DNA from 2 places in the Cytobacillus sp. genome. Region 1 is predicted to be linked to the other one. Evidence: a T-box and tRNA genes for the amino acid it is inferred to sense, from the RefSeq annotation. Region 1 holds a T-box; the other holds one or more tRNA genes.
What was found. The T-box of region 1 lies ahead of glyQ (glycine--tRNA ligase subunit alpha). A T-box ahead of a tRNA ligase gene usually reads a tRNA of that ligase, here a tRNA-Gly.
Positions count from the first base shown of each region.

Region 2: it encodes a tRNA-Gly, which carries the amino acid that the T-box ahead of glyQ (glycine--tRNA ligase subunit alpha) is inferred to sense. The anticodon was not compared.

Region 1 covers NZ_CAXQGS010000038.1:129,311-135,053, reverse strand. Annotated here, with positions in the region: gene ACEQ1T_RS06045 (cytidine deaminase) at 1-324, shown strand, start outside; gene era (GTPase Era) at 317-1,237, shown strand; gene ACEQ1T_RS06035 (YqzL family protein) at 1,398-1,541, shown strand; gene recO (DNA repair protein RecO) at 1,572-2,327, shown strand; T-box leader at 2,410-2,595, shown strand; gene glyQ (glycine--tRNA ligase subunit alpha) at 2,712-3,602, shown strand; gene glyS (glycine--tRNA ligase subunit beta) at 3,595-5,667, shown strand.
Region 2 covers NZ_CAXQGS010000013.1:14,592-20,334, reverse strand. Annotated here, with positions in the region: gene ACEQ1T_RS01625 (Gfo/Idh/MocA family protein) at 1-878, shown strand, start outside; gene ACEQ1T_RS01620 (Gfo/Idh/MocA family protein) at 888-1,925, shown strand; gene ACEQ1T_RS01615 (sugar phosphate isomerase/epimerase) at 1,944-2,912, shown strand; tRNA gene ACEQ1T_RS01610 (tRNA-Gly) at 3,106-3,179, shown strand; gene ACEQ1T_RS01605 (B3/4 domain-containing protein) at 3,305-3,973, opposite strand; gene queG (tRNA epoxyqueuosine(34) reductase QueG) at 4,117-5,250, shown strand; gene ACEQ1T_RS01595 (amidase domain-containing protein) at 5,392-5,743, shown strand, end outside.

The DNA of each region.
Region 1 (5,743 bases):
GTAGGAGCAGCACTACTAAGCAGTGACGGGCAGGTCTTTCATGGCTGCAACATCGAAAATGCTGCGTACAGCATGTGTAATTGTGCTGAGAGGACTGCGCTTTTTAAAGCGTATTCTGATGGCGTAAAAAGTTTTTCAGCCATAGCTGTAGTTGCTGACACAGACCGTCCTGTTCCCCCATGCGGTGCATGCAGACAGGTAATAGCCGAATTATGTCCGCCTGAAATGAAAGTGGTTTTAACCAATTTAAAAGGGGATATTAAGGAATTAACAGTTGAAGAATTACTGCCAGGAGCATTTTCACCGGAGGATTTACATGAATAACACTACGACACCAAAAGGACACAAATCAGGGTTTATTTCCATAATCGGCAGACCGAACGTAGGAAAGTCAACGTTCTTAAATCGCGTAATTGGGCAGAAGATTGCGATTATGAGTGATAAACCGCAAACAACGCGGAATAAAGTTCAGGGTGTCCTGACAACCAATGACGCACAATATATTTTTATCGATACGCCAGGAATCCATAAGCCAAAGCATAAACTGGGAGACTTTATGATGAAAGTTGCCCAAAATACACTTAAAGAAGTGGATGTCATCCTGTTTATGGTAAATGCACAGGAAGGCTTTGGACGCGGTGAAGAATTCATACTTGAGAAATTTCAGTCAGTCCGTACACCGATTTTCCTTGTAATCAATAAGATTGACCAGGTACACCCAGATGAACTACTTAAAATTATTGAGTCTTACAAGGAAAAGTACGGGTTCAGCGAAATTATCCCTATTTCTGCTTTAGAAGGCAATAATGTTGAGACGCTGTTAGGACAGATTAAAGAATATATTCCGGAAGGGCCGCAGTTTTATCCGGCTGATCAAGTAACGGACCACCCGGAGAGATTTATCGTTTCCGAACTGATCAGGGAAAAAGCGCTGCATTTAACAAGAGAAGAAATACCGCACTCGCTTGCTGTAACCATTGATAAAATGGAGCGCCGCGAAGATAAGGATGTCGTTCATGTAATGGCTACTATCATTGTGGAACGTGATTCCCAAAAGGGCATTGTGATTGGAAAGCAAGGCAAAATGCTCAAGGAAATCGGAAAAAGAGCAAGGGTTGATATTGAGAATCTTCTTGGGTCAAAGGTCTTTCTGGAGCTTTGGGTCAAAGTCCAAAAAGACTGGCGGAATAAAATGTCCCAGCTCCGTGACTTTGGCTTCCGTGATGATGAGTACTAAACCCGGCCCTAATTAAAGTATTATTCATTTCTGGTTTATATGCATACAGGTGATTGACAATATTTTCGTCTCATGATTTTACAAAGACAGGCTATGATATAGATAAATGTATTGGGATAAAAGAAATTGCTAGTTGAATAACTGAAAGGTGGGGTTTTCGATGATGGATTTTACCTGGAGAGTGTTTTCCCAGACAGGAAATATTGACACATATCTTCTCTTCAAGGAGCTAGAAAAGGAAACTCAGGATATACCCGGCAGCAATGATGAAGAGCTAGCAGAAGCTGATTTTCCCATCTCATAGGTTTGTCGAAAGACAGGGATGGTGTCACAGTTGCTTGATAAATGTGAAGGCATCGTCATCAGGACAACTAACTATAGTGAAACAAATAAGATTGTTACTTTATATACCCGTGAATGGGGAAAAGTTGGTGTGATGGCACGAGGTGCGAAAAAGCCAAACAGCAGATTTGCTGCTGTCACCCAGCTTTTTACATACGGGAATTTTTTAGTTCAGCGTGGAAGCGGTTTGGGTACCCTGCAGCAGGGGGACATGATTTCATCCATGCGGTCCATTAAAGAAGATATTTTTCTGACAGCTTATGCAAGCTATATTGTCGATTTGACTGATAAAAGCATCGAGGATAGGAAGCCTAACCCATTCTTATTCGAATTGCTGCATCAAACGCTAAATTTAATAAACGAAGGATATGACCCTGAAATTCTCACAAACATTTATGAAATGAAAATGCTGAATGCTCTGGGTTTATATCCGGTACTTGATCAATGTTCTGTCTGCGGAAGCACTGACGGACATTTTGCATTTTCTATCCGGGAAAACGGCCTGATTTGTCACCGCTGCCTTGATAAGGATCCTTATCATTTTAAAGTGTCGCAGGCGACAATTAAGCTGCTTCGCCTGTTTTACTTTTTTGACTTGTCCCGCCTCGGCAATATCTCTGTCAAACCTGAAACCAAAGCTGAATTGAAAAAGATTATTTCTGCCTATTATGAAGAGTATTCAGGCTTAAACTTGAAGACAAAAAAATTTTTGAATCAAATGGCAAAGTTCAATGATTTAATGAAATGAGTTTCTTTATAAGCATAGCGTTTCGGCTTTTGTTATTATTGACAATTTAAATCCATTCCGCTATGATTCAAATTAATAAAATATAATTGCTGTGAAGGAAAAGAGTACTTAACATTTTCTAATTAAAGCGAACCCGGGATAGTGGGAGCCGGGCATAGATGGTTAAGGAAGGGCGTTCCAGAGCAATATTGTCTATTGACAACAAAAGAGGCTGCAGTCAAAAGCGCAGCAAATAGGGTGGAACCGCGGGTAAACTCTCGTCCCTATGCCATTGGGCATAGAGACGGGAGTTTTTTATGTTCACAGAAAGGCGGAAGCGCAATAGGTAGGCAGCTGCTAAGTCCATAAAGCTTTACTTTAAAACAAATAAGAAAGAGGTGTCCTATGAATATTCAAAACATGATATTAACACTTCAAAAACATTGGTCTGAACAGGGTTGTATCTTGATGCAGGCTTATGACACTGAAAAAGGGGCAGGTACAATGAGCCCGTATACATTTTTAAGGGCGATTGGACCAGAGCCTTGGAATGTGGCTTATGTAGAGCCTTCACGCCGTCCGGCCGATGGGCGCTATGGAGAGAATCCAAACCGGCTTTATCAGCATCATCAATTTCAGGTGATCATGAAGCCATCGCCGGATAATATTCAGGAGCTTTATCTTGATTCATTGAAAGCGTTGGGCATTGATCCGCTTGAACATGATATCCGGTTTGTAGAAGATAACTGGGAAAATCCTTCTCTGGGCTGTGCAGGCTTAGGATGGGAAGTTTGGCTTGATGGCATGGAAATAACGCAGTTCACATATTTCCAGCAGGTAGGCGGATTGGAATGTAAGCCTGTATCTGTTGAGATTACATACGGAATTGAAAGGCTCGCATCTTACATTCAGGACAAGGAAAATGTGTTTGACCTTGAATGGACTGACGGGTTTACGGTTAGAGATATTTTCCTGCAGCCTGAGTTCGAGCATTCGAAATACACATTTGAAACGTCTGATCAGGAAATGCTCTTTAATTTGTTCAATATTTATGAAAAAGAAGCACATAGACAAATGGATGAAGGACTTGTGCACCCAGCATATGACTATGTATTAAAATGCTCCCATACTTTTAATCTGCTTGATGCAAGGGGAGCGATTTCTGTAACAGAAAGAACAGGCTATATCGCACGATGCCGAAATCTGGCCAGAAAAGTAGCCAAAACTTTTTATGAAGAGAGAGAAAAACTTGGCTTCCCAATTTTAAAGGATAAGGAGGAAGGATCTCATGAATAAGAAAGATCTTCTGCTGGAAATTGGACTCGAAGAAATGCCTGCCAGATTTGTCACTAATTCAATGAATCAGCTTTCAGATAAAGTGAAATCATGGCTTTTGGATAAGAAAATATCTTTTGACGAGATCAGCGCCTTCTCTTCTCCACGCCGTTTGGCTGTTCTTGTAACGGGAGTAGATACCGCCCAGGAGGACATAAATGAGGAAGCGAAAGGACCTGCAAAAAAAATCGCTTTAACCGAGGATGGAGAATGGTCTAAAGCTGCGGTTGGATTCAGCCGGGGCCAGGGGGCTTCTGTTGAAGATATATTCTTTAAAGAAATTAATGGGGTTGAATATGCCCATGTCAGCAAATTTATTAAAGGGAAAGAAACAGCAGCCCTGCTGCCGGAACTCCAGCAGATTGTTACCTCGTTATCATTCCCAAAGAATATGCGCTGGGCAAACCAGGAACTGCGTTTTATCAGGCCGATCAAATGGCTTATGGCATTATTCGGAAATGAAGTCATTCCTTTTGCAATCACGAATGTTCAGACTTCAAACCTTACTAGGGGCCACCGTTTTCTGGGTGAAGAGATTGAAATTAACAATCCTTCTGATTATGAAAAGTCCCTGCTGTCTCAATATGTGATAACTAACCCTCAGGAAAGAAAAAGTGCTATTCTATCACAATTGGAAAAAATTGAAGAAGAGAATGACTGGGTGATCCCTGTCGATGAAGATTTATTGGAAGAAGTAAACAATCTTGTTGAGTACCCGACAGCATTATATGGCCAGTTTGAAGAGGAATACCTGGAGCTTCCGGAAGAGGTTTTAATTACTTCCATGAAGGAACACCAGCGCTATTTTCCGGTAAAATCCAAAGAGGGTAAGCTGCTTCCTTACTTTGTTACTGTCCGAAATGGATCACATGAACATTTGGAGAAAGTGGCTAAAGGAAATGAGAAAGTATTACGGGCAAGACTTTCTGATGCAGCTTTCTTCTACAGGGAAGACCAAAAAACGGAAATTGCGGTATCGCTGGAAAAACTTAGAAACATTGTTTACCATGAAGAAATTGGAACTCTTGCTGAGAAGGTGGACCGTGTTCGCCAGCTGGCAGCTAAACTGAGTGAGAATCTTCATTTCAGTGATGAAGCAAAGGCCGTGACAGACCGGGCTGCTGAAATCAGCAAGTTCGACCTTGTTTCGCATATGGTTTATGAATTTCCTGAGCTGCAAGGTTTTATGGGGGAAAAATACGCCATGCAAAAAGGTGAAAAGGAAGCTGTGGCGCGTGCAATCAATGAACATTATATGCCGCGCAATGCAGAGGACCAGACGCCTGCAAGTGATGCTGGTGCAGTACTGTCTATTGCTGAAAAGCTGGACACAATTGTGTCTTCCTTTGCAATAGGGATTATCCCAAGCGGCTCACAGGATCCATATGCTTTAAGAAGGCAGGCAACGGGTGTGATCCAGACTTTATTGGCAAAAAACTGGGATTTGAAACTCGAAGAATTGATTGCATTATCTACTGAGTCTGTTCTTAATTCTCAGATTGGAAAGAAATCAAAAGGTGAATTAATGCAGGAACTGGTTTCTTTCTTTAAATTAAGAATCAAATATATGCTCCAGGAAAAGGCAGTGCGCTATGACTTAATTGAAGCTGTTTTAGGCAGTGAAATCGGTTCCGTGCCTTCACTTGTAAAAAGAGCTGAAGTATTGGAATCCCAAAAGGATGCTGAAGGTTTCAAGGAAAGCATTGAAGCTCTTAGCCGAGTTATCAACATTGCTTCTAAGGCTGAGAATAAAGGTGACATAGATAGCAGCTTATTTGAAAACGAATACGAAAAAGCTCTGTTCAACAAATATTTGTCAGTGAACGAGGAATTAGGAAAAGAGGTTACAGAAGAAGCTGCCTTTAACCTGCTAATAAGCATGAAACCTGAAATTGATCAATACTTCGAGCATACTATGGTTATGGATGAGAATCAGGAAATTCGCAGCAACAGGCTGCACCAGATGGCAAATCTGGCTGATGTGATAAAGGAATTTGCAAATATGAACGAAATTATAGTTAAGTAACGAGCTTAAATTTTGCGTTTTATGCTGGAATAGGATTAAATTTTAAGAGGGAAGACAGCTGCTATGGCTGTCAGGA
Region 2 (5,743 bases), on a different contig from region 1:
TGAAGGTGTACACCGATTATAGAGAATTACTGGCTAATCCGGATATAGATGCTGTGAGTGTCTGCACCCCGAATTATCTGCATGCACCCATTTCTGTTGCCGCATTAAACGCCGGCAAGCATGTTTTATGTGAAAAGCCAATGGCAACTTCTATGGAAGAGGCACAGGACATGATTGAAGCAGCCCGTAAGAATGGAAAGAAATTAATGATTGCTCATAATCAGCGCTTTGTACCATCTCATAAAAAAGCAAAGGAATTGATCGCAAAAGGTGAAGCAGGAAAAATCTATAGTTTCCGGTCGGCTTTTGGCCACGGCGGGCCGGAGGGATGGAGTGCAGATGGCAAAGAAAGCTGGTTCTTCAAAAAAGATCAGGCTTTTATTGGCGCCATGGGCGACCTTGGTGTACATAAGACCGACTTGCTGCGTTATCTGCTGGGAGAAGAGTTCTCTGAGGCAGGAGCATTTGTAGAAACAAGTGCCAAGCTTGGTGCAGATGTCGATGATACAGCGGTATGCGTCTTGAAAACGGAAAGCGGTGTAATCGGTACATTGGCTGCAAGCTGGTCTTATGTCTCTAACGAAGACAATTCCACCATTATATATGGAGAAAAAGCAATTTTGAGATTAGAGGATGATCCGGTGCATTCTCTCGTTGTTCAGTATGCAAACGGTGATACAGTAAAGTACGAACTCGGCGGGATTCAGACAAATGAAGAAGGAGGACAAAAGAATTCAGGCGTCATTGATCATTTTGTTGAAAGTATCTTAAATGAACAGGAGCCTGCGATTCCTGGTACCGAGGGAATGAAGTCGCTCCAAGTGATACTTGCTGCGCTGCAGTCAAGCGAAACAAAGCAGATTGTCAAAATTAATTGAGGTGCATTCATGAAGAAACTTCGGATTGGAATTATCGGTGCTGGCGGAATAGCCCAGTCCAGGCATATCCCAGTTATATTAAAATTATCGGATCGTGCTTCCATTACGGCTATTTGCGATGTGAATAAGGATACTGCACAGCTGGCTGCAAAGAAGTTTGGAATTAGAAGCGTTTTTACAGATTATAAAGAAGTATTCAATGAAGCTGATGCTGTAGTTATTTGTACACCGAACAAGTTTCATGCAGAGCTTACGGTTGCTGCGATGGAGGCTGGGCTGCATGTATTGTGTGAGAAGCCGATGGCCATGACAGCAGATGAATGCAGGAAAATGATAGAGGCCAGAGACAGGTCGGGAAAGGTTTTGGCCATTGCCTACCACTACCGGTTTATGAAAGAGGCTCAGGCTGCCAAAAAACTCATTTCAGAAGATGAAATTGGCCTTCCATTTGCAGCCAGGGCACGAGCGATGAGAAGAAGAAAGGTACCGGGATGGGGTGTTTTCACTAATAAGGAACTTCAGGGCGGAGGAAGTTTGATTGATTATGGGTGCCACTTGCTTGACCTCTCGCTTTGGCTTCTAGGAAACCCCGAGGAAACCGAGGTTTCCGGTACAGCTTATAATACTTTGAGCAGAATGCCTGGGCAGGTGAATCTATGGGGAAGTTTTGACCATCAATCCTTTCATGTCGATGATCATGTGACTGCTTACATAAAATTTGCAAATAGCGCATCCTTGCTTTTTGAAACCTCATGGTCGGCCAATATCGAAGGGGATGATGAAGGCCTCAGCCTTTCGGGGCAGAATGGAGGAATTGATTTATTCCCATTCAGTTTGAACCAATCAAAACATGGAATGCTCCTTAATACACGCCCAGAATGGCTGCCGGGTGAGGATGACTATGCTTTGGCGCAGGCACAGAACTTTATTGACAGCTGTTTGGGGAGAGAAGAGTTCATAGTTAAAGCAGAAGAAGCACTGCAGACAACCAGAATTATTGATGCGATTTATAAAAGCAGTGAAATGGGCAGAAGAGAAATATTTTAGAAGCAAGGAGGAGATTTTATGAAGCTCGGCGTATTTACCGTTTTATTTGCTGAGAAGAATTTTGAAGAAATGCTTGATCATGTGAAAGCTGCTGGGCTTAAGGCTGTTGAAATCGGAACGGGAGCATATCCCGGAAATGCTCACTGCAGCCTGAACGAGCTATTAGAAAGCAAAGAACTCCGGGATGATTATCTGAACAAGATTTTATCAAGAGGGCTTGAAATCAGCGCATTCAGCTGCCATGGCAATCCGATTTCCCCTGATAGAGCATTTGCAGAGGAATCGGACCGTGTTTTATATGACACGATTAGGTTAGCCAGCTTAATGAATGTTCCGGTTGTTAACTGTTTTTCCGGTACTGCAGGTGATGGGGAAGGGGCCAAGCATCCGAATTGGCCGGTCGCTCCATGGCCGAATGAGTATGGAGAAGTGCTGAAATGGCAATGGGAGGAGAAACTCATTCCTTACTGGAAGAAAGCCGGGCAATTTGCAAAAGACCATAATGTGAAAATTGGTCTTGAACTTCATGGCGGGTTCCTTGTGCATACTCCTTATACACTTCTAAAATTAAGGGGAGAAACCTGTGATGCCATTGGAGCCAATCTGGACCCAAGCCATTTATGGTGGCAGGGAATCGACCCTGTGGCGGCAATAAAAATATTGGGAAAAGAAAATGCCATTCATCATTTTCATGCAAAAGATACTTATATTGATCAGGAAAATGTTAATATGTACGGTTTAACAGATATGCAGCCATATGGAAATGTTCAGACCAGAGCGTGGACATTCAGGTCAGTCGGGTGCGGACACGGGCTGCAGGAATGGTCGGATATGATAAGCGCTTTGCGAACATTTGGGTATGATTATGTTGTCAGCATTGAGCATGAAGATCCGCTTATGTCTATAGAAGAAGGATTTACAAGGGCAGTCAGAAACCTTAAATCGATCTTAATCGAAGAGCAGCCTTCAGAAATGTGGTGGATGTAACAATTTTAGCAGGGGAGGATTTTAAAATCCTTCCCTGTATTTTCGACAAATTTCTCAAATGGGGTTGACCATTCTGACTGAATTTAGTACTATTAAATAGTTGATTCGACACAATGTTTATTTTTTCTGTTGATAAAAATCGACATAGGGTTTAGTCATAATTTCATTGCTGATTAAATATAAATACACAAATGCGGGTGTAGTTTAGTGGTAAAACCTCAGCCTTCCAAGCTGATGATGAGGGTTCGATTCCCTTCACCCGCTCCATACATAGCCAACGCAGTGTTTCGTTCAAAAAGAACGAGGTATTGCGTTTTTTCATTTTCCTTGGCTATTAAGCAAAAAGAATCGGGTGGCATCCGAGGATACCACTCGATTTTTTAGAAACTTGTTTAACATCCAATTACCTTAGAGGCTCCTTCTCCGCCATGTACTTGAGTGTACATGTTCATTAAAGAATCAACCATTTTTTCAGCCTTTTCCATTTCCAGAGAAGGGCGCAAATAAACGATTTGAACGGCATTATTAGTCTGCTCTGTCACCGCTGACCTTTCTGAGTCGACAAACGGACTGCCAAATGGCCCTGCCGCATCTTCACTAATAATTAAATTGGCAAGTGAGTTGGGTCTTCCGTTTAAACCGTTATATTCTTCGCCTTCTTTGCCTAACCTGATAGTCAGATTACCTGAAAGCTTATCGGCGTCATACACGCCAATCGGTATTTGATATTCGAGGGAAAAGAAGTTGTTAATATCTATGGAGCTGTTGACCGGCTGCAGATAATTTTGTTTTTTAATTCTTCTGTACAGTGCTTCTGCAGAGTGACGGTGCCGATTTGGATCCTTGCCTGCTGTTTTGAAAATCTGTCTCCATTCCTTGATCCCCTCAAGTTCTGTAACACTCTTGTCCTCTAAGTCAAAATAAATTGATTCCTGAAATAATTGGAGTCTGCCCTTTACCATTTGAGGAGATTGTCCGACTTCTATATTTTTATATGTAATGAATCCAATTTTAAATTGGGGAAATAACCTGCACAACTCGGGAGCAATCGTAATTTCCAAGCTTTCCACCTCCAAAATTACTTTAAAATAGTTTATCATAATAAGCGGTGATTCAATAAATTAAAGACTTTCCGGTATCTATCACCGGCATTGATACAGCTTGTTTTCATATAAATTAAATTTTCACGAAAGGAGGTTATACAATGGATTTTTCCCAATTCAAGCAGGAAGTTATTGAATACAGCAAAACAATTGGCATAGATAAAATCGGTTTTACAGCAGCCAGCACTTTTGATGAGATGAAAAATAGACTGATTCGCCAGCAGGAACTTCAATATCAATCAGGATTTGAAGAGCCTGATATTGAGAAGAGGGTGAATCCGGGCCTGCTAATGGACAAACCCAGATCCATTATCTCAATTGCTGTTGCTTACCCTTCCAAAATGAAGGTCAGAGTTGTCAGCAAAAGAGGTGAGCGAAGAGGAATTTTCTGCCGCGCTTCATGGGGTAAAGATTATCATCATATCCTGAGGGAACGTCTTCAAAAGCTTGAGCGCTTCATCCAATCAAAAATCCCTGAGGCGTTATGCAAATCCATGGTGGATACAGGTGAACTGGTTGACCGGGCTGTAGCGCAGCGTGCCGGAATTGGCTGGAGCGGCAAAAACTGTTCCATTATTACACCAGAATTCGGATCCTATGTTTATCTCGGAGAAATGATAACGAACCTGCCTTTTGTACCGGATAAACCAATGGAAGACAGATGCGGAAGCTGCAATAAATGTGTTGACGTCTGTCCGACTGGAGCTTTAATCCAGGGAGGTCAGCTTGATGCACAGAAGTGCATCGCGTTTTTGACACAGACAAAAGGCTTTCTTGCAGAGCCGTATAGGGAAAAACTGGGAAATAGACTGTACGGGTGTGATACCTGTCAAACTGTATGCCCTGAAAATAAAGGCAAGGATTTTCATTTGCACGAAGAAATGGAGCCGGATCCCGAAGTGGCAAAGCCGCTTTTAAGGCCGCTCCTATTTATCAGCAACCGGGAATTTAAAGAAAAATATGGCCCGGTTTCAGGCTCCTGGAGAGGGAAAAAGCCGATCCAGCGAAATGCCATTATCGCCTTGGCTCACTACAAAGACGAAACAGCTGTAGAAGATCTGATTAAAGTCATGACAGAAGATCCTCGGCCGGTGATCCGTGGAACGGCTGCCTGGGCACTCGGGAAAATTGGCGGTGAGAAATCACTGGCTGCCCTGGAACAGGCGTTGCAGCAGGAAAAAGACGGAGGGGTCGTTTCTGAGATTGAAAAAGGTTTAAGTTTTATAGAACAATGATGAGGGAGGAATCTCCCTCTTTTTTTATGGACAAATAGAGAAACTGGTCAGCCCGGCTGACTTACTAATATATTGCACGAAAAATTAAGCAAAGTCCTCAGCTTCGTCTCATATGTATGGAATAGGAGAGGAGTGAGATGCGTGAGGGACCAGCTTCAGGAGCTGTTAATAAAAAGAGTGCAGCAGTGCGTTTCCCATTCAAGAGGTTCAATTCATACCTGCCCTAAGATTGAAAAGAAGAAAGAATCACTTTCCGGCAGGTCCGGTGAGATTGTTAAAGCCCAGGCAACCGGAAAAGTGATCACGGTCGGCAGGGAGAAGGATGATATGAAGCAGGTTGAATACAGAGTTCACTTTAAATATTTAATTAAGCAAAAAGGCATATTCTTTATGGAAGAAGAAATTGAAGAGCGCACAGCCGACTTTTATAAAGGAGTGTTTGTCGAGGATCGGGAGAAAAACCCTTTTAAGGATATTCAAAAAGCTGAAGCGT